DNA from 4 places in the Streptomyces sp. NBC_01717 genome. Region 1 is predicted to be linked to each of the others. Evidence: riboswitches for the same ligand, from Rfam matches in the RefSeq annotation. Region 1 holds a riboswitch; each other region holds the start of a gene.

Region 1 (5,877 bases):
GGGTTCGCCCGTCCCGCCGTAGCCGTGGTGCTGCACGCGGGCGGCGGCGTCGAACTCCGCGTCGGTGGCCGGTTCGGCGATGACGAGGGCGTCCACCGGCTTCGGCGGCAGGAGGTCGCCGAGGGCGCAGGCCAGGATCGGGGCCCTGTTCTCGACGGTGAAACCGGCGGCGAGCAGCGCAGGTTCGACCGCGGGTGCCCCACCGGGCAGATACTCCAGACGCGGCATCCGGTCCCGTTCGCGGAACGCGGCGATCAGCGCCTGCACATCGGCCGCCGTCGGCTCGGCCCCCTGGTCCGGGATCGCGTAATTGGCGTACTTCAGCTGCCAGTCGGGGTTGTGGCGGACGGTGAACGGGCCGATCCGCAGATGGTCGGGGGAGCGCTGGGCGAGCGTACGGGTGTGGCTCTGGACGTCTGCGTCCATGGTCATGTGCGAGTCTCCTTCGACCGGTCCGGTGGGACCCGGGGCTGCGGCAGCCGGGAGCCTATGCCACTCGGGTCGCCCCCGCGAAGGGCATTTGGTCGATCGGTGCGACGCGGACCGGTGCACCGGGGTGCGGCGCGTGGATCATCAGGCCGTCGCCGATGTACAGGCCGACATGGCTGACGCCGGAGTAGAAGAACACCAGGTCGCCCGGGGCGAGTTCGGAGCGGGAGATCCGCTGTCCGGCGTTGATCTGGGTGTACGTGGTGCGCGGGAGCGAGACGCCGGCGGAGCGCCAGGCGGCCTGGGTCAGCCCCGAGCAGTCGAACGAGGTCGGACCGGTCGCGCCCCAGACGTACGGCTTGCCCAACGCCCCGTAGGCGAACGCGACGGCCTCCGCGGCGCGGGCGTTGGGGGCGGCCTGCGCGGCGCCGGCGCGCCGGTTGCTGCGATCGGCGTGGCCGGCGGCGGAGCGTGCGGTGCCCCACTGCTCGTACGCGGCGCGCTGCGCGGGCGACAGGGTGTCCAGGAGTCGCTGGGCGTCGGCCAGTTTGGCCCTGACCGTCGTGCGGTGCTTCTTGAGTTCCGCCTGGCGGGTGCCCAGTGCCGCCAGTTCCTCCTTCGCCTCGGCGCGCAGCTGGGCGATCTCGGTGACCTGCCGCTGCACCTTGGACACCTCGGTGGCCTGCCGGTCGGCGATCCGGTCCACGTACGAGGCCCGTTGCAGGTACTCGTCGGGGTCGGAGGAGAGCGCCAGCTGTACGGCGGGGTCGATGCCTCCGGTGCGGTACTGCGCCGCGGCGAGCGAACCGAGTGCGTTGCGGGAGGCGTTGAGGCGTTCGGTCCTGCGGGTGGCCTCGTCGCGCAGTGCGCCCAGGGACTTGGCGGTGGCGGCCGCCTTCTCCTTCGCGCCGTTGTACTGCTCGGTGGCGACCTCCGCCTCGTGGTACAGCCGGTCCACCTTGGCCTTGACCTGGGCGGGGGTGAGCTGCGGATCGGCGTGTGCGGCGCCCGGCAGGGCGGCAGCGGTCGCGGCCCCGGCGAACGCGAGGGTGGCTGCGGTGCGGGCAGCAGAGCCGGTACACGGGCGCTGCTTGGGTTTCCGATGCGCTGCCACGGGGGCGGGGCTCCTTGCTGTCGACTGCCCGTCGGGGCCTACCGGCGGGCCCGCGGAGGTCCGACGGCGACGCCGGCAGGGGGAGCCGCGCGCCGCCGGACTCTTCGGCGGGGTGACCGGGCCGCCGTCCGGGTGCGGAGCGTCGGAGAAGCCGGTCACCTGGATAGGGACGCTAAACCCGGGGCACGAGGAAGAGTCGTAATGACGGCTATTGCCCGAATTTGGCGAGGCGATGTCATCAAGTGATCGGAGAAAACGCACCAGAGTCAGGCAATTGGTGCAGATGTAAGTGAAACACCAAGGAGCCCCCACCTCGCCGGAGAGCGGTGCTATGGCCCCGGCTAGGCTGCGGCCCCATGGACGTACTCATCAATGTCTTCGTCGCGCTGCACATCATCGGTATCGCCGCACTCCTGGGCGGCTTCCTGACCCAGATGAAGGCGATGGGTGCGGGCACCGCCCGCTTCGTCCCGGCGATGCTCCACGGTGCGCTGACCATGCTGGTCACCGGCATCGCACTGGTCGGGCTCAACCAGGCGGACGACCAGCCGGTCAACAACATCAAGATCGGTGTGAAGCTGGCGGTCCTGGTCGTGATCCTCGCGCTGGTGTACGTCAAGCGGGACGAGGAGAAGGTCGAGAAGGGCGTCTTCGCGGCGGTCGGCGGGCTGACGGTCGCCAACATCTTCATCGCGACGCTCTGGACCTGAGCCGGCCGCTGCCGCCCGGGTCGGTCCCTGTCCTTCATGGCGCGAGCCCCCGCCGGATCCTTCCGGCGGGGGCTCGTCGCTGTCCGGGGCCGCGACTACGCGGGCCGCACGCTGCCGTATATCGGCATGTAGTAGATCGACTCCTCGCGGACGTTCGCGCCCGGCTTCGGAGCGTGGATCATCATGCCGTCGCCCTTGTAGATGCCGACGTGGCTGATGTCGTCGTAGAAGAAGACGAGGTCGCCCGGCTGCAGATCCGCCGTCGCGATCCGCGTGCCGATCTTCACCTGGTCCCAGGTGGTGCGGGGTATGTCGACGCCCGCCGCCTTCCAGGCGGCCTGGGTCAGCCCCGAGCAGTCGTACGACGACGGGCCCGTCGCACCCCAGACGTACGGCTTGCCCAACTGGGCGCGGGCGAAGGCGAGGACCTTGTCGGCCTTCGTGGTGGCGCTGCTGTCCGATCCGGTCCCGGTCCCCGTGTCGCCGCCGGATCCGGCCTGGTTCGCGGCCTCCTCGGCCTTACGGTCCGCCTCGGCCTTGGCGGCCGCCTGCTGACGGGCCAGCTCCTCGGCCTTGCGCTTGGCCTCCGCCTCCTTCTTCCGCTCCAGCGCCGCGAGCCGCGCCTTCTCCTCGGCCGTCAGCTTCGACAGCATCGCGCGGGCCTCGCCCAGCTTCTTCTGGACGTTCTCCTTGCTGGTCCGCAGCGTGGCCTGCGACTCGGTGAGCGTCTCCAGACTCTTCGCCGCCTCGGCGCGCTTCTTCGACGCCGCGGCCTGCTGCGTACGGAAGTCCGTGACCGCCTTCTGCTGTCGGCCCGCCATCCGGGCCATCAGCTGGTTCTCGTCGAAGTACGACTGCGGGTCGTCGGCCAGGAAGAAGGTGGCGCTCGGCGCGATGGAGCCGGTGCGGTACTGAGCCGCCGCGTAGTTGCCGAGCGCCCTGCGCGCATCGTTCAGCTTGCCGGCACGCTTCGCGACGTCGTCCAGCAGCGCGTCGACCTTGCCCCGCTGCGCGGCGGAGGCCTCCTTCGCCTGGTTGTACTGCTGGGTCGCGGTGCCCGCCTGCCGGTAGAGGTCGTCGACCTTCTTCTGCACGTCCTCGATGCTGGGCTTCGGCGAGGCCGGGGCGGCCGTGGCGCTCTGTGTGGAGAGCAGGGTCACACCCGCCAGGGCGGCCGTCGTGAGCCCGACGGCGGGCGTGGTGGAGCGCACCCGGGTGCGCGGTTTGCGATGCGACGCCAAGGCCGGCATCTCCTTCCGTGGACCGCCTACCGGGTTAGCTGTCGGGTTCGGGCGGAACGGAAGGCTGCCCTACGGTCCGGATGTGGAGATATGGACCGATTCACCCCGGTGATGCATGTGGGTCCCCGGCTCCGAACTCCCGCGAGGGCAGCCCGGATTCGGCGTGGGGGCCCGCGCGGCGTGGTTCGCCTCAGGGGGTACGGGCCGCCCGACCGAGCACGCTAGCCAACCCGTGGTGCTGCTGTGAAGGTTGATGTTCGATATGCCCGATACATTTTCGTGACCTTGGCGACGGGGGCCGGGGTGCGGGCCGCGCGGCCCCCTCCTCCCTTACGCGGTGTGGGCGCGCGGTCTCCGTATGTGCCCGTGCGCCGGGTGCGGTTCGCCATGCGGCCGCACGGTGTCGGTGCGGCGGCCTAGACTCGTCAAGCGATGAGCAGCCTCTTTGACGACAGCTTCCTGGCCGGCCTCCAGCACTCGGAGGAAGAGCCCCCGCCGCCCCCCGAGGACTCCGCACCCGAAGCGGTGCCGGAGGACCTCTTCGCGGGCGTGTTCGACGCGCCCCCGCCGTCCAGGGACGCGTACTACCGGGACGGCGCCCACCGCCCCGTCATCGACGCCGCCGCCCTGCTCGACGGGTTGAACACCGAGCAGCGCGCCGCCGTCGTGCACGCAGGGTCGCCGCTGCTCATCGTGGCCGGAGCCGGCTCCGGCAAGACCCGGGTGCTCACCCACCGCATCGCCCATCTGCTGGCCGAGCGCGGGGTGCACCCCGGCCAGATCCTGGCGATCACCTTCACCAACAAGGCCGCGGGCGAGATGAAGGAGCGCGTCGAGCAGCTCGTCGGACCGCGCGCCAACGCCATGTGGGTCATGACGTTCCACAGTGCGTGCGTACGGATCCTGCGCCGTGAGTCGAAGAAGCTCGGCTTCACCTCGTCGTTCTCGATCTACGACGCCGCCGACTCCAAGCGGCTGATGGCCCTGGTCTGCCGCGATCTGGACCTCGATCCGAAGCGCTTCCCGCCGAAGTCGTTCACGGCGAAGGTCTCGAACCTGAAGAACGAGCTGATCGACGAGGAGACCTTCGCCGGGCAGGCCGCGGACGGATTCGAGAAGACGCTCGCCCAGGCCTACGCGATGTACCAGTCCCGGCTGCGCGAGGCCAACGCACTGGACTTCGACGACATCATCATGACGACGGTCCACCTGCTCCAGGCGTTCCCCGATGTCGCCGAGCACTACCGCCGCCGCTTCCGGCACGTCCTCGTCGACGAGTACCAGGACACCAACCACGCGCAGTACACGCTCGTACGCGAACTGGTGGGCCCCGCCGGACCGGCCGACGCCCCCGCCGAGCTGTGCGTCGTGGGTGACGCGGACCAGTCGATCTACGCCTTCCGCGGCGCGACCATCCGCAACATCCTCCAGTTCGAGGAGGACTACCCGAACGCGACGACGATCCTGCTGGAGCAGAACTACCGCTCCACGCAGACGATCCTCTCCGCGGCCAACGCGGTCATCGAACGCAACGAGAGCCGCCGCCCCAAGAACCTCTGGACGAACGCGGGCGAGGGCGCCCGGATCACCGGCTATGTCGCCGACACCGAGCACGACGAGGCGCAGTTCGTCGCCGACGAGATCGATCGGCTGACCGACGCGGGCGACGCCAAGGCGGGCGATGTCGCCATCTTCTACCGGACGAACGCGCAGTCCCGCGTCTTCGAAGAGATCTTCATCCGCGTCGGCCTGCCCTACAAGGTCGTCGGCGGCGTGCGCTTCTACGAGCGCAAGGAGGTCCGGGACATCCTGGCCTACCTCCGGGTCCTCGCCAACCCCGAGGACACCGTCCCGCTGCGCCGCATTCTGAACGTGCCGAAGCGCGGCATCGGCGACCGCGCCGAGGCGATGATCGACGCCCTGTCGCTGCGCGAGAAGATCACGTTCCCGCAGGCGCTGCGCCGCGTCGACGAGGCGTACGGGATGGCGGCCCGCTCCGCCAATGCCGTCAAGCGGTTCAACACGCTGATGGAGGAGCTGCGCACGATCGTCGAGTCGGGCGCGGGCCCCGCAGTGGTGCTGGAGGCGGTCCTGGAGCGGACCGGCTATCTCGCGGAACTCCAGGCGTCCACCGACCCGCAGGACGAGACCCGCATCGAGAACCTTCAGGAACTCGCGGCCGTCGCGCTCGAGTTCGAGCAGGAGCGAGGGGAGTCCGACGCAGGGGAAGGCGCGAGTGCGGGCACGCTCGCCGAATTCCTGGAGAAGGTCGCGCTCGTCGCCGACTCCGACCAGATCCCCGACGAGGACACGGACGGCTCCGGTGTCATCACGCTGATGACACTGCACACCGCGAAGGGCCTCGAATTCCCGGTGGTGTTCC
Region 2 (5,877 bases), 3.8 Mb from region 1:
ACGTACTGCCCGAGTTCACCGAGCGCACGACCGACGGGACCCGCACCCTCGACCCGTACTCGAAGCTGCTCGCCGAACGGATCGTCTTCCTCGGCACCCCGGTCGACGACACCGCCGCCACCGACCTGATCGCGCAGTTCATGTACCTGGAACACGCGGCACCCGACCGCCCCATCTCCCTCTACATCAACTCCCCCGGCGGCTCGTTCGACGCCATGGCAGCGATCTACGACACGATGGAGTACCTCACCTGCGAGATGGAGACCTTCTGCCTCGGACAGGCCGGTTCCAGCGCGGCCCTGCTGCTCGCCGCGGGTGCCCCCGGCCGGCGGCACGCCCTCCCCGGGGCCAGGGTCGTCGTGCAGCAGCCCGCGCTTCCCGAGCCGCTGCAGGGCCAGCCGTCCGATCTCGAGATCGAGGCACGGGAACTGATCCGCGTCCGTGAGCAGCTCACCCTCCTGCTGGCCCGTCACACCGGCCGAGCTGCCGAGCGGATCGCCGCGGACATCGAGCGCGATCTCATCCTCGACGCCCCGGGCGCCAAGGCGTACGGCCTGGTGGACCACGTACTGGAGAACCGCAAGACCTCGCTCCCGCCGAACGGTGCGAGGTGAACACCCGATGCAGCCACCGGAGTTCCCGCCGTTGCCCGCACTGACGCGCGCCGAGGGCGAGTTCATCGACTGTTACCTGGAAGTGCTCGACCAGTTGGGGCGGATCAACCCCGCCCACGGCAGCGACACCTACGGCGCGCTGCGCGCGGCGCAGGCACTCGCCTCTCGGGCCGTCGGCCTGCGGAACGCACTCGCGTTGATGCACGAGCGCGGTGAAGGGCAGATCCACGCCGCCACCTTGGCGCGGGCGCTCCGCGTGTTGGACGGGGAGCGGCGGGCCCGGCGGGTCACCGTGCCCCCTGCCCAGACGAGTTGATCAACTCCCTTCCGCGACACGCCCGGCGGCCTGATCAAAATTCCTCGCTCGTTCGGCGTAGGAGATCCCCCGCGCGAGGGATTATTCAACTTGCGCCTCCGGCGTGACCGGTGAACGGACTCTGCTCTTCCGCCGCTGGTACGGGACCGGTCGGGGCGATCCGCCGGGTTCACAGAACTACCGTACCCACCCGTACGGATCAATCACGACTAATCTTCCATATCGCTACCAATCCTAGGAAATCCGGCACTCGGTGAGTCAAGATCCGTGGGACGACAAGCCCCCGCCACCGCGGCGGGGCGGTCCGGGTGGACGCCGAGTCCTGCCGCCGCCCGGATGCCTGGTCGACAGAAGTGGATCGGCAGGAGTGGAGGACCCGAGCACAACGGGTCGACCGGACATCCGGTCGACCCTCGGGGTGAAGCCGCCGAATGCGGCCGGGCAACTTCGCCAGCCCGAACCCGACAGGTCATCCTTCACAGGCGGCTGACGAAGGGTTGCGCATGAGTGCGCAGGTTCATGTCCCGTCTCTGCTCACCCGGGCCGGCACCGCCACGGTTCTGACGCTCGCCGCCGTCGGCGGCTCCGTGATCGCCCCCGGCAGTGTGGCCGAAGCCCAGGCCGTGGCTCGTTCGGCGAAGGCGCTCAACATCGCCGCGTCGAAGAAGGGATCGCCGTACCGGTACGGGGCCACGGGTCCCCACCGCTTCGACTGTTCGGGTCTGACGATGTACGCGTTCAAAAGGGTGGGCAAGAAGCTCCCCCGCACCGCCCAGCAGCAGTACAACAAGACCCGGCACATCTCGGCCTCACAGCGGCGCCGCGGCGATCTGGTCTTCTTCCACTGGGGGCCCAGCGTCTTCCACGTGGGGATCTACGCCGGTAGGGGCAGGATCTGGCACTCGCCGAAGACCGGCGCCGTGGTGCGGCTGGAGAAGATCTGGACGAGGAGTGTCTGGTACGGACGGGTCCGCTGACCTCCGCCTCTTCCGCCTTTTGGGCTGCCGGTCACCTCCGCCGGTCAGTGCAGCAGGGGCCCGGTGACCAACGCCAGCCCCAGCGCGGTGAGCGCCGCGCCGCTGCCGCCCTCGATGGCGCGGGCGGCACGCGGCCGGCGCAGCCACCGGCCCAGGCGGTCCACCAGGAGTGCCACGGCCGGGAACCAGATCAGCGCGAGCAGCACGACGACGGTGGCCAGCAGCAGGGTCCGGGGCACGGGCGGCTGCCCGTCCGGAACGAACTGCGGCAGCAGGCTGAGAAAGAGCACGGGCGCCTTCGGATTGAGGGCGTTGGTCAGAAAGCCCTGGCGCAGCGCGCGTCGGGCTCCGGTCACGGAAGGCCGACCGGCCCGCCCCGCGTCCGAGCCCGAGTCCGCGTCCGAGCCCCCGTCCGTGGTCCGGCGCCGTGCCGCGTGCAGGGCGCTGATCCCGAGATAGAGGACGTACGCCCCGCCGAGAATCTGCACGGTACGGAACAGCGCGGGCACGGTGACCAGAACCGCCGCGAGCCCGGCGACGGCCAGCGCGGTGTGGACGAGCAGTCCGCCGGCAACGCCGAGCGCCGTCGCCACCCCGGCCACGCGTGAGGCGAGAGCGTTCCGTACGACCACGGTGAAGTCGGCGCCCGGCAGTGCCACCATCCCGGCGGCGACCCCTATGAAGGCGATCAGTTGTGCATCCATGGGTCCACCATGGACCGCGGTAGCCTTCACCATGTACTTGCAATCTTCTGGGTGGGCCAAAAGGAACGCTTAATGTTCGACCCGACACGCCTTTCGGCACTGGTGGCGGTCGCCGAGGCCGGTTCGATCACGCGCGCCGCCGCCCGGCTCGGCTACACCGCTCCCGCGCTCTCCCAGCAGCTCGCCAAGCTGGAGCGGGAGGCGGGCGCCACGCTGCTGGTCCGCCACCACCGCGGCGCGCGTCTTACGGCCGCGGGCGAGCTGCTGGTCGTACGCGCCCGACGAGTCCTCGACGAGATGGACCAGGCCCGGCACGAACTGACCCGGCTCGCCGGGCTCTCCGGCGGACGCCTCCGGGTCGGCACGTTCACCACCGCGGGCGTCCATCTGCTGCCGCCCGTACTGAGCGCCTTCCGCCGCGCCCACCCCGACGTGGAACTGACCGTCGCGGACTACGAGCCACCTGACGGAATCGCGGCGGTGGCCGCGGGCGAGGTCGATCTCGCGCTGACCCACGCGTACGAGCCGGCGTCCGCGGTGCCGCTGCCGTCCGGCCTCTGCGTCGAACCGCTGCTGGTCGAGGAGCTGCTGCTGATCACGGCGGTCGGACAGATGCTGTCCGGGGGAACGGGGCGACTGCCGGTGACGGAACTGGCCGGCCGGCCGCTGATCAGCAGCGCTCCGGCCCATCCGCCCCGCCGGGGGGTGGAGAACGCCCTGGCCGAGGCGGGGGCGACACCTGCCGTGGTGTGCGAGTCACCGGGCTATGCGCTGGTGTGCGCCCTGGTCAGTGCGGGGATCGGGATGGCGGTGGTGCCTGAGATGGTCGCCGCCATGGCGCCGACGCCCCTGTCCGTGCGACGGCTGGAACCCGCGGCTTTCCGGCGGACCATCTCGGTGGTGCACCACGGCGACCGGGCGAGTGGGGCGGCCGCGACGCTCTGCGCACTGCTGCGCGGCGGCTTCGGCAGGGCTGCTGGGCAGTGACCGTGCGTCGCGACGACCGGCGACGCCACCGACTGCCGGCTGCCGGCTGCCGGCTGATGGAAACGTGACGGCCGGACCTGAGTCCGGGTCCGCGAGGACGGCGGTCAGGTCTGGACGGGGAGCGTCCAGGGGAGCTCGATCCAGACGGTCTTGCCTCCCTCGGCGGTCGGCGTGACCGTGAGGCGTCCGCCGCATTCCTTGGCCAGACAGCGAATGATCACCATGCCGCGCCCGTTGTCCTGCCGCACGGCGGCGGGCAGTCGCTGGGGCCAGCGGGGATGACTGTCCGTCACCCCGAGATGCAGTTGCTCCTCCCGCTCCAGCCGCAGGTCCACGGTGAAGGTGGGCGACTGACCGAAGGTGTGCTGGACGGCGTTGGTGGTGAGCTCGGAGACGATGAGCCGGATGGCGTCGGCAGTCTCCGTGTCATCGGGGAGACCCCAGTCGGCGAGCACTTCCGCCACGTACCTGCGGGCCGAGGAGACCGAGAGCGGCTCGCTCGGCAGAGTGACGCTTGCTTCTTGATGGTCTGCCATGGCGAGCCGTCCTTTTCCCGCCCGGACCGACTCGCGATCGACCCGGGATGCGCTTCGCGCCAGACTGCCACTGATGCGGCCCTCCATGACGGCGATCCACCAAGATATGCATATATCTGTCGCTCGAAGCGGTGAACTCGGGCCCCGAACACCGCACATGGGCGGCAAGATGGCCCCTCGGCACGAGAGGGAGGGAGGCCGGTATGCAGCACGGTCCCGCGGTGCGCCGCCGCAAGCTCGGGGAGGAGCTGCGGAGTCTGCGCCACACGTCCGGACTGACGAGTCGCGACGCGGCACAGCTGCTCGGTTGGCATCAGTCGAAGGTGAGTCGGATCGAGACCGGTACCAGCGGTGTGAGACCGGCCGATGTGAGTCGGCTGCTGGATGCCTACGGTCTGGACGACCCACAGTTACGGACGCTCCTTGAGACGCTCGCGGGCTCGGCGGGCGGTGGTGGAACCGGCTGGTGGCACGCCTACCGCGGTCTCATCCCACCCCAGTACCGGGACTTCATCAGTCTGGAGTCCCAGGCCCGAACCGCCCGCACGCTGGAGACCTCGGTGGTGCCGGGGCTCCTGCAGACCGCCGACTACGCGCGTGCGGTGACCCGTGCTTCGCTGGACGGACTGCCCGCCGGCCAGTTGGACTCGCTGGTGGAGGTGCGGCTCGCCCGGCAGGGGGTGCTCCGGACCGATCCGCCGCTACGGCTGACCGCGGTGCTCGACGAGGCGGTGCTGCGGCGGGAGGTCGGCGGGCGCCTGGTGATGCGCAATCAGTTGCGCCATCTGATTCGGGTCGCCCAACTTCCACACGTCGAACTGCAGTTGATGCCGTTCTCGGTAGGTGGGTACATGGGCCTCACCGGACCTTTCGTTATCTTCTCATTTCCGAACACCTCTGATCTGGATGTGGTCGTTCTCGACCACTTGACGAGTAGCCTCTACCTGGAACGGAAAGAAGACCTTGAGGCGTACAGCTCGGCCTTCTGCACGATGCAGGCACACGCGCTGTCGCCGGAGCACTCGTTGGACCTGATCGCCGCGATCGACCGCGACGGTTAGTGCCGCGACCGGCAGGGATTGCCGGGAGGGGCACCAGGAACCTCAGACTGCCCGAGGGGGCCCGATGTCCGATCGCCTCGCAGAGCACGAGTTACGGTGGCGGCGCAGCAGCCGCAGCACGGGGATGAACAACTGTGTGGAAGCAGCGCCGTTCGGCCAGGAGCGGCTTGCCGTGCGGGACTCCAAGGACGTGTCCAGGCCGCCGCTGCGGTTCTCGGTGGCGGCCTGGAAGTCGTTCGTCTCCGGCCTGACCGACGGTCCGGCCGGCTGACGGACCGGCCGGCCGGCCGTTTCGCGGCTCCGGTCAGGCCGCCGGAGCCGTCCGCAGGACGGTCTCCACCGCGTTCGCGATCTGCGCTTCCGTCAGATCGGCGCGGGCGGTGAGCCGCAGCCGCGAGATGCCGTCCGGGACCGACGGCGGGCGGAAACAGCCCACCGCGATCCCGGCCGTACGACAGTCGGCCGCCCAGCGCACCGCCGCGTCCGCCGAAGGCGCCCGGACCGAGACGACGGCGGCGTCGGGGCGCACCGTGGTCAGCCCCGCGGCGGTCAGTCGTTCGTACAGGGCGGTGGCTACCGTACGGGCCCTGCCTGCCCGCTCCGGCTCGCGGCGCAGCAGACGCAGGCTCGCGAGGGCGGCGCCCGCAGCGGCCGGTGCGAGCCCGGTGTCGAAGATGAACGT
Region 3 (5,877 bases), 1.6 Mb from region 1:
ACGAGCGGCGGTCTGCTCTCCGAGCAGCCGCAGCCGGGTCGCGGTGGAGAACCGGTCCCGGTCCTTCGCGGCCATGTCTCCGCCTCCCCACTACGCACGTCCGTCCCCGCACACGGTACGGGACCGAGTGCGGGGACGGACGGAGGCCGGTGCCTTTGACCCGTGACGGGCCTGCGATCAGCCCTTGAAGCGCGGGAACGCGGAGCGGCCCGCGTACACCGCCGCGTCGTCGAGGATCTCCTCGATGCGCAGCAGCTGGTTGTACTTGGCGACACGGTCCGAGCGGGCCGGGGCGCCGGTCTTGATCTGACCGCAGTTCACCGCGACGGCGAGGTCGGCGATGGTGGTGTCCTCGGTCTCACCGGAGCGGTGGGACATCATGCACTTGAAGCCGTTGCGCTGGGCCAGCTCGACGGCGTCCAGGGTCTCGGTCAGCGAACCGATCTGGTTGACCTTGACGAGCAGGGCGTTGGCGGAGCCCTCCTCGATGCCACGGGCCAGACGCTCCGGGTTGGTGACGAACAGGTCGTCGCCGACGATCTGCACCTTGGCGCCGAGCTTCTGGGTGATGACGTTCCAGCCGGCCCAGTCGTCCTCGTACAGCGGGTCCTCGATGGAGACCAGCGGGTACGCGGCGACGAGCTCCTCGTAGTACTCGGTCATCTCGGCGGCCGAGCGGGACTTGCCCTCGAACTCGTACTTGCCGTCCTTGTAGAACTCCGAGGCGGCGACGTCGAGCGCCAGCGCGATGTCCTTGCCCGGGGCGTAGCCGGCCTCCTTGATGGCCTCGAGGATGAGGTCCAGGGCGGCGCGGTTCGACTCCAGGTTCGGCGCGAAGCCGCCCTCGTCGCCGAGACCGGTCGACAGGCCCTTCGTCTTCAGGACCTTCTTCAGCGTGTGGTAGACCTCGGCGCCCCAGCGCAGGGCCTCGGAGAAGGACTCCGCGCCGATCGGGGCGATCATGAACTCCTGGATGTCCACGTTGGAGTCGGCGTGCGACCCACCGTTGAGGATGTTCATCATCGGGACGGGCAGCAGGTGCGCGTTCGGGCCACCGAGGTAGCGGAACAGCGGCAGGTCCGAGGCCTCGGAGGCGGCGTGGGCGACGGCCAGCGAGACGCCGAGGATGGCGTTGGCGCCGAGCGAGCCCTTGTTCTCGGTGGCGTCCAGGTCGAACATCGCCTGGTCGATCAGCCGCTGCTCGGTCGCGTCGTAGCCGACGAGCTCCGGGCCGATCTGCTCGATCACGGCGAGGACAGCCTTCTCGACGCCCTTGCCCTGGTAGCGGTTGGGGTCACCGTCGCGAAGCTCAATGGCCTCGAACGCACCGGTGGAGGCGCCGGACGGAACAGCAGCACGGCCGGTGCTGCCGTCGTCGAGGCCAACCTCGACCTCGACCGTGGGGTTTCCGCGGGAGTCGAGGATTTCCCGGGCTACGACGACGTCGATGGACGGCACGAGGCATCTCCTTCTGGGATATGACGCTGGTTGTGCAGGGTCGCTTTGGCCTTGCGCCAAGAGCCTAACCGCCCTGGCGCACTGCGTTCGGCGACCGCCCGCCTCCTGGGACGAAAAAGGACCCAAGGGCACCCGTAGACGGGCAAACGTTCAGAAATCTACTGAGCAGTAACCACAACGGTTGAACGGTGAGCGCAGAAACCCCGACCCGGCGCGTACGGGGGAATCCGCGCCGGGTCGGGGTGCTCAGGGAGGAGAGAGAGCGCTTTTCTGCTGAGGCTCGTACTACTTCGTCAGGTGGAGCTGCTGACCCGGGAAGATCAGGTCGGCGTCCTTGACGATGTTCTTGTTCAGCTTGAACAGCTGGTGCCAGCCGCCCTTCACCTTGTGCGCCTCGGCGATCTTGCTGAGCGAGTCACCGGCCTTCACCTTGTACTCGCCGTCGCCCTTCGCGACCTTCTGGCCGGTCGGCGTGGTGACGGTCTTCGCGGCCTCGGGGGCGGTGCCGCGGTCCGAGCGGGAGGCGGTGGGGGCCTCGGTGTGCTCGGCCGGCTTCGGCGCGGCCGGCTTCGCGGCGGCGGAGCCGGTGTCGACACCCGGGTCGACACCGTCGTTGGTCAGGTTGCCGGCGCCGGCGCAGCCCCAGGCACCCGGACCCTGCATGTCGAGGAGCTTCTCGGCGGTGGCGATCTGCTGGGCCTTGGTGGCCAGGTCGGCCCGCGGGGCGTACTGCGTGCCACCGGCGGCGGCCCAGCTGGACTGCGAGAACTGCAGGCCGCCGTAGTAGCCGTTGCCGGTGTTGATGGACCAGTTGCCACCGGACTCGCACTGGGCGACGGCGTCCCACGTGGCGACGGAGGCCGCGGAGGCACCCGTGGCACCCATCAGGGGAACGGCGATGGCGGCACCGGCGACACCGGCGAGCGTGGCCACACGGACGGCCTTGGACGGGCGACGGTGCTTGCCCTTGCTGTTCAGCAGCATGCAAATTCTCCTCACCGACGCCTACGAGGTGAGCTGTCGGGTTCGGGCCAAGTGAGTTGCCCGGTCGCATGTCCTAGCACGCGACTTCACCCCAAGCCGGTCCTGACGGTCTTTCGACCATCGGGCCCGGCGCTTACCTGGGTCCCCCGCTCCTGCCTACGGCGCTTTACGCGTCTGTTCCCTTCGACCGACGGCAGGATTCGGCGTGACGGTCGATGGGGCCCGCGGTGCGAGCGGTTCCGACCGTAAACGCACGCAACCCCCACATTCAAAGACGGACATAACTGACAATCATCCCCTACTCACGTCCGGCCGGTCATCGTTTTCGCAGGTGGGGGGCGATGCGGACAGGCCTGACAGACGAGACACGCCGATTAACGCAAAGAGACCCATGTCTCACTTACACATAAGTGGACATAGGCCTCTGAACTACCCCTATTTTTGGGGTGATTTAAGCTGTTGATCAGACCGGTCTCACTCCGCCTTCACACCGAGATCGAGGCTCTGGCCAGGAAGAATGAGATCCGGGTCGTCGCCGACAGCAGTCTTGTTGGCCTCATAGAGCGCCGGCCATCCGCCATGAACCTTCTGTGCATCAGCAATCGCCCAGAGGTTGTCGCCCGGCCGAACGGTGTATGTGCCGTCCGCGGCCGAGTCGCGCGTGTCGCGTCCGTCACCGTTACCGCGGGAAGCATGGCGGCCCGAGTCGCGGTCACCGCCCGTTCCCATGCCCTGGCCCGCCTCGGGGGCCGGCGCGCCGCGGTGCTTACCGCCCGCCTCGCTGCCGGAAGAACCGGAGGAGCGGGACGAGTCGGCCGAACCGGATGTATCCGACACATCGGCTGACGGCTCGCTCGATGCCTGACCGGACGCCTTGCCCGACGTCTTGCCGGACGACTTCTCCGACGACTTGGCGGACGACGACTTCGATCCGCCCTCTGCGCTCGCCTCGTCCGAGGCCTCGTCGGACGGGTCCGCGCTCTCCGTCGGGTCGGGCGACAGCAGGCTTCCCGGATCGACACCCGGCAGCGTCCCGTCCACCGTGAGCCCGGAGATCACCGCGCAGCTGGGCCACGCCCGTGGCCCCTGGTCGTCGAGGACCTTCTCGGCGACCGCTATCTGCTGCGAGCGGCTGGCGAGGTCGGCACGCGAGGCGTACGCCTCGCCGCCGTACGACTTCCAGGTGTCCTGCGAGAACTGGAGACCGCCGTAGAAGCCGTTGCCGAGATCGGCACTCCACATGCCGCCGCTCTCGCACTCGGCGACCCGGTCCCAGGTCGTGGCGTCGGCCGCGTGCGCACCGGCCGCGCCGAGCAGCGGGATGGCGATGGCCGAGCCGGTGACGCCTGCGGCGACGACGATGGCGGGTGCCTGACGAGGGCGACGGTGTCTGCCGTTCGCGGAGCCCATGGGGTTGCCTTCCGTGTGACTGACAAGTGACTGGTGAGTCGAACGGTGAACGTAGCGGCAGTCGAACGCTTGTCACAAGTCGATGCAGCGCAGATCACGTGAAAGTCACGGAGTTGACAGAGTGTCACCTTCACCGGAGCGATGTCCGGGATGGAACTCCACGGGAAGAGTGCGCAGTCCGCGCATGATGAGCCCCCCACGCCACCGCAAATCGGTAGGTTCCACCGCAAGACGCAGGTCCGGGAGGCGCCTCAGGAGTGTGGCCAGCGCGGCCTGTCCCTCCAGTCGGGCGAGCGGCGCCCCCAGACAGTAGTGGATGCCGTGACCGTAGCCGAGGTGCTGATTGTCACGCCGGGAGAGGTCGAGCGTGTCGGGGTCGGCGAACCGTTCCGGATCCCGGTCCGCGGCGGCGAGCACCACCAGTACGGGGTCGCCCGCCGAGATCCGCTGCCCGCCGAGCACCAGCGGTTCGGTGGCGAACCGCCAGGTCGCCAGCTCCACCGGGCCGTCGTACCGCAGCAGTTCCTCGATGCCGGTCTCCAGCAGCCCCGTCTCCCCCGCGTCGAGCGAACGCTGCAGCCGCTCCCGCTGCTCGGGGTTGCGCAGCAGGGCGTACACCCCGTTGCCGATCAGGTTGACCGTCGTCTCGAAGCCGGCGAAGAGGAGGATGAAGGCCATGGCGGCGGCCTCGTTCTCGGTGAGGTGCTCGCCGTGGTCGCTGGCCCGGATCAGCCCCGAGATCAGATCGTCCCCGGGGTTCTCCCGCTTCCGGTGGATCAGTTCGGCGAGATAGCCGCGCATCTTCTTCACCGACCGCGCCACCCCGCCGCGCGGCCCGCCGCCGTGGCGGATCATCATGCCCGCCCAGTCCCGGAAGTCGTCCTGGTCCTCGCGCGGAACGCCGAGCAGATCGCAGATCGCGTAGATGGGGAGCGGGAACGCGAAGTCGTGGATGAGGTCCGCGCTCCCCTCCTCGATGAAGTTGTCGATGAGGCGGTCCGTCAGCTCCTGCACGCGCGGCGCGAACTCCGCGACCCGGCGCGGCGTGAACGCCTTCGAGACGAGGCGGCGCAGCCGCGTGTGGTCGGGCGGGTCGATGTTCAGCAGATGCGTCATCAGCTCCGCCTTGCGCTCGCCCGGGATGCCGGTCTTCCCCTTGGCGTGCGCCGGCTCGTCGTGGTGCGCCGGGTTCTTGGAGAGCCTGGTGTCGGCGAGGGCCTGCCGGGCGTCCACGTACCGCGTCACCAGCCATGCCTCGACCCCGCTGGGCAGCGCGGTGCGGTGCACGGGGCTGTGCTCACGCAGCCAGGCGTAGGCCGGGTACGGGTCGGTGGCGAACTCCCATGTGAAGAGTTCGGGGGCGTCCGCAGGAGCGTCGGCGGGGCTGTCGGCAGGGGTGTCGGCGGGGCTGTCGTTCACCCCCTGACGTTATCCGTTGCCCTCCGCCGCGAGGATCGCGTCCCGGTATGCGCGGCCGGCGGCCCGCAGTGCGGCCTCGGGGTCGGTGCCGTCCTGTTCCGCGCGTACGGCGAGGGCGAGGAGCTCGTACCCGATGCCGTCCCCCGCGGGGAGCGCCACATCGAGTCCGGCGGTACGGACCCGGCCGGCCAGCTTCGCCGCCAGCGCCAGGCCGGGTTGGCCGAGCGGCACCCCGTCGGTGACCGAGTCGCGCTGCTTCTCGATGGCCTTGGTGCGCAGCCAGTGCGCGTGCACGTCCTCCGGGGTCTCGGCGGTCTCGTCGCCGAAGACATGCGGATGGCGGTGGATCAGTTTCTCGACGAGGGCGGCCGCGACGTCGTCGACGGAGAACGGCTGGTCCTCGTCCTCCTCCGCGATCCTGGCGTGGAAGACGACCTGAAGGAGTACGTCCCCGAGTTCCTCGCGCAGCTCGTCGCGGTCGCCGTCCTCGATCGCCTCGACCAGTTCGTACGCCTCCTCGATGGCGTACTTGGCGAGCCCCTGGTGGGTCTTCTGCGACGTCCAGGGGCACTCGGCCCTGATCCGGTCCATGACCTGGACGAGATC
Region 4 (5,877 bases), 1.2 Mb from region 1:
TGCCGACCGCGATCCCGGACGAGCCGTTGACCAGGAGGTTCGGATACGCGGCCGGGAGGACGACCGGCTCCTGCTCCTGACCGTCGTAGTTCGACTGGAATCCGACGGTGTCCTCGTCGATCGACTCCGTCATCAGCGACGTGGCGTCGGCCATCCGGCACTCGGTGTACCGCATGGCGGCCGGCGGGTCGTCGTTGCCGAGCGAGCCGAAGTTGCCGTGTCCGTCGACGAGCGGGAGCCGCATCGAGAACGGCTGCGCCATCCGCACCAGCGCGTCGTAGATCGACGCGTCGCCGTGCGGGTGCAACTTGCCCATGACCTCGCCGACGACGCGGGCACACTTCACGTAGCCGCGGTCGGGGCGCAGCCCCATTTCGTTCATCTGGTACACGATGCGGCGGTGCACCGGCTTCATGCCGTCGCGGGCGTCCGGCAGGGCCCGTGAGTAGATCACCGAGTACGCGTACTCGAGGAAGGAGCCCTGCATTTCGTCGACGACGTCGATGTCGAGGATCTTCTCCTCGAAGTCGTCCGGCGGCGGGGTCTTCGTACTGCGGCGGGCCATCGCTGCTGCGACTCCTTCACAGATCTGTTCGGGCAACCTCTGGTTCTGACGCGGACCATTGTGGACCGCCGCACTGACAACCCCGACCTCGACCCGTCTCTAGGGGCCGTCCGGCGCTCTTTCACGCGAACTTCCACGGCACGGGAACTTCGCCAGGTGTCGGTCCGCTTGCTTACAGTGGCAGGTCTCGCAGGAAATCCAGTATCGCGATCGAAGGGACGTACATGCCCATGGGTCACACGGCCACAGCCCAGGCCGGCTCCGGCGGCTTGACAGCGACCGAGCACCGTCTGGCCAACGGCCTGCGCGTGGTGCTCTCCGAGGACCATCTGACCCCGGTCGCCGCGGTGTGCCTCTGGTACGACGTCGGTTCGCGCCACGAGGTCAAGGGGCGCACGGGTCTGGCTCACCTCTTCGAGCACCTGATGTTCCAGGGTTCCGGACAGGTCAAGGGGAACGGACACTTCGAACTGGTGCAGGGGGCCGGCGGCTCCCTCAACGGGACCACCAGCTTCGAACGCACCAACTACTTCGAGACGATGCCCACGCACCAGCTGGAGCTGGCCCTCTGGCTCGAGGCCGACCGGATGGGCTCACTGCTCGCCGCGCTCGACGACGAGTCCATGGAGAATCAGCGGGACGTCGTCAAGAACGAGCGCCGCCAGCGCTACGACAACGTGCCGTACGGCACGGCGTTCGAGAAGCTGACCGCCCTCGTCTACCCGGAGGGCCACCCGTACCACCACACCCCGATCGGCTCGATGGCCGACCTGGACGCTGCGACGCTCGAGGACGCACGCACCTTCTTCCGTACGTACTACGCGCCCAACAACGCGGTGCTGTCCGTCGTCGGCGACATCGACTCCGAGCAGACGCTCGCCTGGATCGAGAAGTACTTCGGCTCCATCCCGTCCCACGACGGCAAGCAGCCGCCGCGCGACGGCGCGCTCCCCGAGGTGATCGGCGAGCAGCTGCGCGAAGAGGTCCGTGAGGAGGTCCCGGCGCGGGCGCTGATGGCCGCCTACCGGCTGCCGCACGACGGCACCCGGGAGTGCGACGCCGCCGACCTCGCGCTGACCGTGCTGGGCGGTGGCGAGTCCTCCCGGCTGCACAACCGCCTGGTCCGCCGCGACCGGACGGCCGTGGCGGCCGGATTCGGGCTGCTGCGGCTCGCCGGTGCGCCCTCGCTCGGCTGGCTGGACGTGAAGACGTCCGGCGGGGTCGAGGTGGCGCAGATCGAGACCGCGGTCGACGAGGAGCTGGCCCGGTTCGCGGCCGAGGGTCCGACGCCCGAGGAAATGGAGCGCGCCCAGGCCCAGTTGGAGCGCGAGTGGCTGGACCGGCTGGGTACGGTCGCGGGCCGCGCCGACGAACTGTGCCGGTTCGCCGTGCTGTTCGGTGACCCGCAGCTCGCCCTGACCGCCGTACAGCGGGTGCTCGACGTCACGGGGGAGGAGGTCCAGGCGGCCGCCAGGGCCCAGCTTCACCCCGACAACCGGGCGGTGCTCGTCTACGAGCCGGTCGAGCCGGCCGAGTCCACCGAGGGGGCGGCCGCCGACGAGGCGGACGCCGACACCGACGCGCACGAAGGGGCGGACAAGTGACCGACGCTGCCGCGACTGGAGTATCGATGGAGTACCACCCGCAGCCGACCCCGGGCACGGCCAGGCCCTGGGCCTTCCCCGCCCCCGAGCGCGGCGCCCTGCCCAACGGGCTCACGGTGCTGCGCTGCCACCGCCCCGGCCAGCAGGTCGTCGCGGTCGAGATCTACCTCGACGCCCCTCTGGACGCCGAGCCCGAGGGCCTCGACGGCGTGGCCACGATCATGGCGCGGGCGCTGTCCGAAGGCACGGACAAGCACTCCGCGGAGGAGTTCGCAGCCGAGCTGGAGCGCTGCGGGGCCACCCTCGACGCGCACGCCGACCACCCCGGCGTCCGGGTCTCCCTCGAGGTCCCGGCCTCCCGGCTGGCCAAGGCGCTCGGTCTGGTCGCCGAGGCGCTGCGGGCACCCGCGTTCTCCGACAGCGAGATCGAGCGGCTGGTACGCAACCGGCTCGACGAGATCCCGCACGAGCAGGCCAACCCGGCCCGCCGCGCCGCCAAGCAGCTCTCCAAGGAGCTCTTCCCGGCCACCGCGCGGATGTCGCGCCCGCGCCAGGGCACCGAGGAGACGGTGGAGCGGATCGACTCCGCGGCCGTCCGCAGCTTCTACGAGGCCCATGTCCGGCCCTCCACCGCGACCGCCGTGGTCGTCGGTGACCTCACGGGCATCGACCTGGAGGCGTTGCTCGCCGACACCGTCGGCGACTGGGCCGGGAACAGTGCCGAGTCCCGGCCGGTCCCGCCGATCACCGCCGACGACACCGGCCGGGTGGTCATCGTCGACCGTCCCGGAGCCGTGCAGACCCAGCTGCTGATCGGCCGTATCGGCGCCGACCGGCACGACAGCGTCTGGCCGGCCCAGGTCCTCGGCACGTACTGCCTGGGCGGCACGCTCACCTCCCGGCTGGACCGGGTGCTGCGTGAGGAGAAGGGCTACACCTACGGCGTGCGGGCCTTCGCGCAGGTCCTGCGGTCGTCGGCACCGGACTCCGCCTCCGGGGCGACGGGCGCCGCGATGCTGGCCATCAGCGGTTCGGTGGACACGGAGTCCACCGGACCGGCGCTCGGCGACCTGTGGACGGTCCTGCGGACGCTGGCGGCCGAGGGCCTGACCGACGCCGAGCGCGAGACGGCCGTGCAGAACCTCGTGGGCGTCGCCCCGCTGAAGTTCGAGACGGCGGCCTCGGTCGCGGGCACGCTCGCCGACCAAGTCGAGCAGCACCTCCCGGACGACTACCAGGCGCAGCTTTACGCCCGCCTCGCCGAGACCGGCACCGTCGAGGCGACCGCGGCGGTGGTCAGCGCCTTCCCGGTGGACCGTCTGGTCACGATCCTCGTCGGCGACGCCGCCCAGATCGAGGAGCCGGTCCGGGCGCTGGGCATCGGAGAGGTGTCGGTCGTCACCGGCTGACGTATCAGATCACCGCATATCGGTACAGAGGGAGACCCCGCGAGTCACTTCTCGCCGGGGTCTCCCCTTTTGTCCTATTTGCCGGATAACCGACCATGTGCCCTGTGGGATGCGCTACAAAGCGCCCTGTCCGTTTGGTGAATGAAAGTCCCCCCGCTTAGCGTCGGCAGCGCTGTCCGACCCGTATGCCGCATCCGCGGCGCCGGGCAGCTATCGCCGAGTCCCCGTCAGGCGCGAGCCTGGGGAGCCGGGGACCCACGCAGTCCCTGGGGTGAATCGGATGCCTGCGCGCCTCTTGTGGGGCCCGCGGATCCGTAGGAGACCTTCCTGCTCCGAACCCGTCAGCTAACCCGGTAGGCGAGAAGGAAGGAAAGGACCAGCCACCTCATGGCGTTCACCCGCCCCACCGGGAAGCACCGTGCCCCGAACCGTCTGACGCGCAAGAGCGCGCAGATAGCCGGCATCGCAGCTCTGGCCACCACCGGCGTCATCGGTGGGCTGGCCTCTCCGGCGGTCGCCGCCGACACCGAAGCCCCCTCCGTCAGCGAGACCGGCCTGAACCAGGTCATCGCCATCGAGGGCACCCTCGCCGACCAGGTGGCCACCCAGGCCGACGTGCAGAAGCGCCAGGCCGAGGTCGCCGCCAAGGCGAAGGCGGCCGCCAAGGCCAAGGCCGCTGCCAAGGCGAAGGCCGAAGCGAACGCCAAGGCGGCAGCCAAGGCCAAGGCCGAAGCCCGCGCCAAGGCGGCCCGCGACGTGAAGGCGCGCGCCGCCCGTTCCGCCGAGCGCACCCGCCTCGGTGCCTTCCAGCTCCCGGTCGCCGGTTCGTACGTCACCACCGGCTACAAGTCCAGCGGCTCCCTCTGGTCCTCCGGCCGCCACTCGGGCATCGACTTCCACGCCGCCTCCGGCAGCTCCGTCGTCGCCGTCGGCGCCGGCACGGTCGTCGAGGCCGGCTGGGGCGGCGCGTACGGCAACAACATCGTGCTCCGGATGACGGACGGCACGTACACCCAGTACGGCCACCTCTCGTCGATCGGCGTGTCTGTCGGCCAGAGCGTCGGCGCGGGTCAGCGGATCGGTTTCTCAGGCTCGACCGGCAACTCCACCGGACCGCACCTCCACTTCGAGGCCCGGACCACGCCGTCGTACGGCTCCGACATGGACCCCGTCGCGTACCTGCGCGCCCACGGCGTCAACGTCTGACCGACGCGGCATCCCCGAAGGCCCCGGCTCCCGCCGGGGCCTTCGGCGTACCCGGAGCGGCCCCCGCCGGAGGCGCTTGCCGAACCGTCTTCGGACCAAAAGATATTCATGGATTTCGACCCGGCGTCGGAAATGCAGCCGCATTGCAATAGAGTCACAGAACAGGCGTCGATCGGCCGCGTTTCGCGGGGATTAAGGCGGAGGTTCGGACATGCGCATTCCGGCGCATTCGGTATGCACGGCAATCCGTGACGACATCGTCTCCGGTGTCTTCGAACGCGGCAGCAGACTCACCGAGGAACTGCTCGCACGCCGTTACGGGGTGTCCCGTGTCCCGGTACGCGAAGCGCTGCGCACCCTGGAGTCCGAGGGTTTCGTGGTCACCCGCCGGCACGCCGGCGCCTGTGTCGCCGAGCCCACCGAGCAGGAGGCCGCCGACCTGCTGGAGGTCCGGATGCTGCTGGAGCCACTGGGTGCGGCCCGCGCCGCGCAGCGCCGCACCGAGGCACACCTCAAAGTCCTCCGCGGCCTGGTCAGGCTCGGTCAGGAGCGGGCCAGGCGGGGCGAGGGCGAGGATCTGCGCTCGCTGGGCGGCTGGTTCCACGAGACGCTCGCCCAGGCCTCCGGCAGTCCCGGACTCATCGCGCTGCTCACTCAGCTCCGGCACAAGATCGCCTGGATGTACGCGGTCGAGCAGCCGGCCCGCCCCACCGATTCCTGGGCCGAGCACGGGGCCATCGTGGACGCCGTCGCGCGCGGTGACGCGGAACGGGCCAGGGTGCTGGCCGCGCAGCACGCCGAGCGCGCCACCGCCGCGCACCGGCTGCGGCGCGCGGACCGCATCCCGGGCCGTGAACCCACCCCGCCGCGGCCCGGCCGGGTGAGAACTTCGCAACATGCCGTAAACACCGCGAGCGGCCGTCATTAACACATGCGCCGTATACAAAGAGATGTAATTCTGCGGGGCTTTGTTTCGGCTGCCCGAATTTACTCCGGAAGCCTCGGAAACCGACTCGGGACTGGGCCCGGAGATCGGTCCTGAGGTCTATACGGCTTGCGAAAACGAAAGAGCCGCGGCCCCGGTCAAAGGTGC

Evidence for each region. A riboswitch is a leader RNA that binds a small molecule or an ion and turns the genes downstream of it on or off. The one in region 1 is predicted to bind cyclic di-AMP.
Region 2: another riboswitch for cyclic di-AMP. It lies ahead of OHB49_RS35275 (C40 family peptidase); the one in region 1 lies ahead of OHB49_RS17800 (C40 family peptidase).
Region 3: another riboswitch for cyclic di-AMP. It lies ahead of OHB49_RS25415 (LysM peptidoglycan-binding domain-containing protein); the one in region 1 lies ahead of OHB49_RS17800 (C40 family peptidase).
Region 4: another riboswitch for cyclic di-AMP. It lies ahead of OHB49_RS12585 (M23 family metallopeptidase); the one in region 1 lies ahead of OHB49_RS17800 (C40 family peptidase).

What each region holds. Positions count from the first base shown of each region.
Region 1 covers NZ_CP109178.1:3,970,169-3,976,045, reverse strand. The annotation lists gene OHB49_RS17815 (GNAT family N-acetyltransferase) at 1-432, opposite strand, end outside; gene OHB49_RS17810 (C40 family peptidase) at 488-1,543, opposite strand; gene OHB49_RS17805 (hypothetical protein) at 1,900-2,253, shown strand; gene OHB49_RS17800 (C40 family peptidase) at 2,349-3,494, opposite strand; cyclic di-AMP (ydaO/yuaA leader) riboswitch at 3,502-3,668, opposite strand; gene pcrA (DNA helicase PcrA) at 3,927-5,877, shown strand, end outside.
Region 2 covers NZ_CP109178.1:7,779,056-7,784,932, reverse strand. The annotation lists gene OHB49_RS35285 (ATP-dependent Clp protease proteolytic subunit) at 1-614, shown strand, start outside; gene OHB49_RS35280 (hypothetical protein) at 622-930, shown strand; cyclic di-AMP (ydaO/yuaA leader) riboswitch at 1,258-1,430, shown strand; gene OHB49_RS35275 (C40 family peptidase) at 1,434-1,907, shown strand; gene OHB49_RS35270 (LysE family translocator) at 1,952-2,611, opposite strand; gene OHB49_RS35265 (LysR family transcriptional regulator) at 2,684-3,598, shown strand; gene OHB49_RS35260 (ATP-binding protein) at 3,703-4,134, opposite strand; gene OHB49_RS35255 (helix-turn-helix domain-containing protein) at 4,338-5,195, shown strand; gene OHB49_RS35250 (DUF397 domain-containing protein) at 5,260-5,466, shown strand; gene OHB49_RS35245 (8-amino-7-oxononanoate synthase) at 5,500-5,877, opposite strand, start outside.
Region 3 covers NZ_CP109178.1:5,595,891-5,601,767, reverse strand. The annotation lists gene OHB49_RS25425 (FtsB family cell division protein) at 1-75, opposite strand, end outside; gene eno (phosphopyruvate hydratase) at 178-1,458, opposite strand; gene OHB49_RS25415 (LysM peptidoglycan-binding domain-containing protein) at 1,744-2,442, opposite strand; cyclic di-AMP (ydaO/yuaA leader) riboswitch at 2,446-2,616, opposite strand; gene OHB49_RS25410 (transglycosylase family protein) at 2,917-3,852, opposite strand; gene OHB49_RS25405 (cytochrome P450 family protein) at 3,958-5,271, opposite strand; gene OHB49_RS25400 (nucleoside triphosphate pyrophosphohydrolase) at 5,281-5,877, opposite strand, start outside.
Region 4 covers NZ_CP109178.1:2,768,688-2,774,564, reverse strand. The annotation lists gene OHB49_RS12600 (DNA gyrase/topoisomerase IV subunit A) at 1-565, opposite strand, end outside; gene OHB49_RS12595 (M16 family metallopeptidase) at 790-2,169, shown strand; gene OHB49_RS12590 (M16 family metallopeptidase) at 2,196-3,578, shown strand; cyclic di-AMP (ydaO/yuaA leader) riboswitch at 3,783-3,952, shown strand; gene OHB49_RS12585 (M23 family metallopeptidase) at 3,966-4,784, shown strand; gene OHB49_RS12580 (GntR family transcriptional regulator) at 4,996-5,712, shown strand.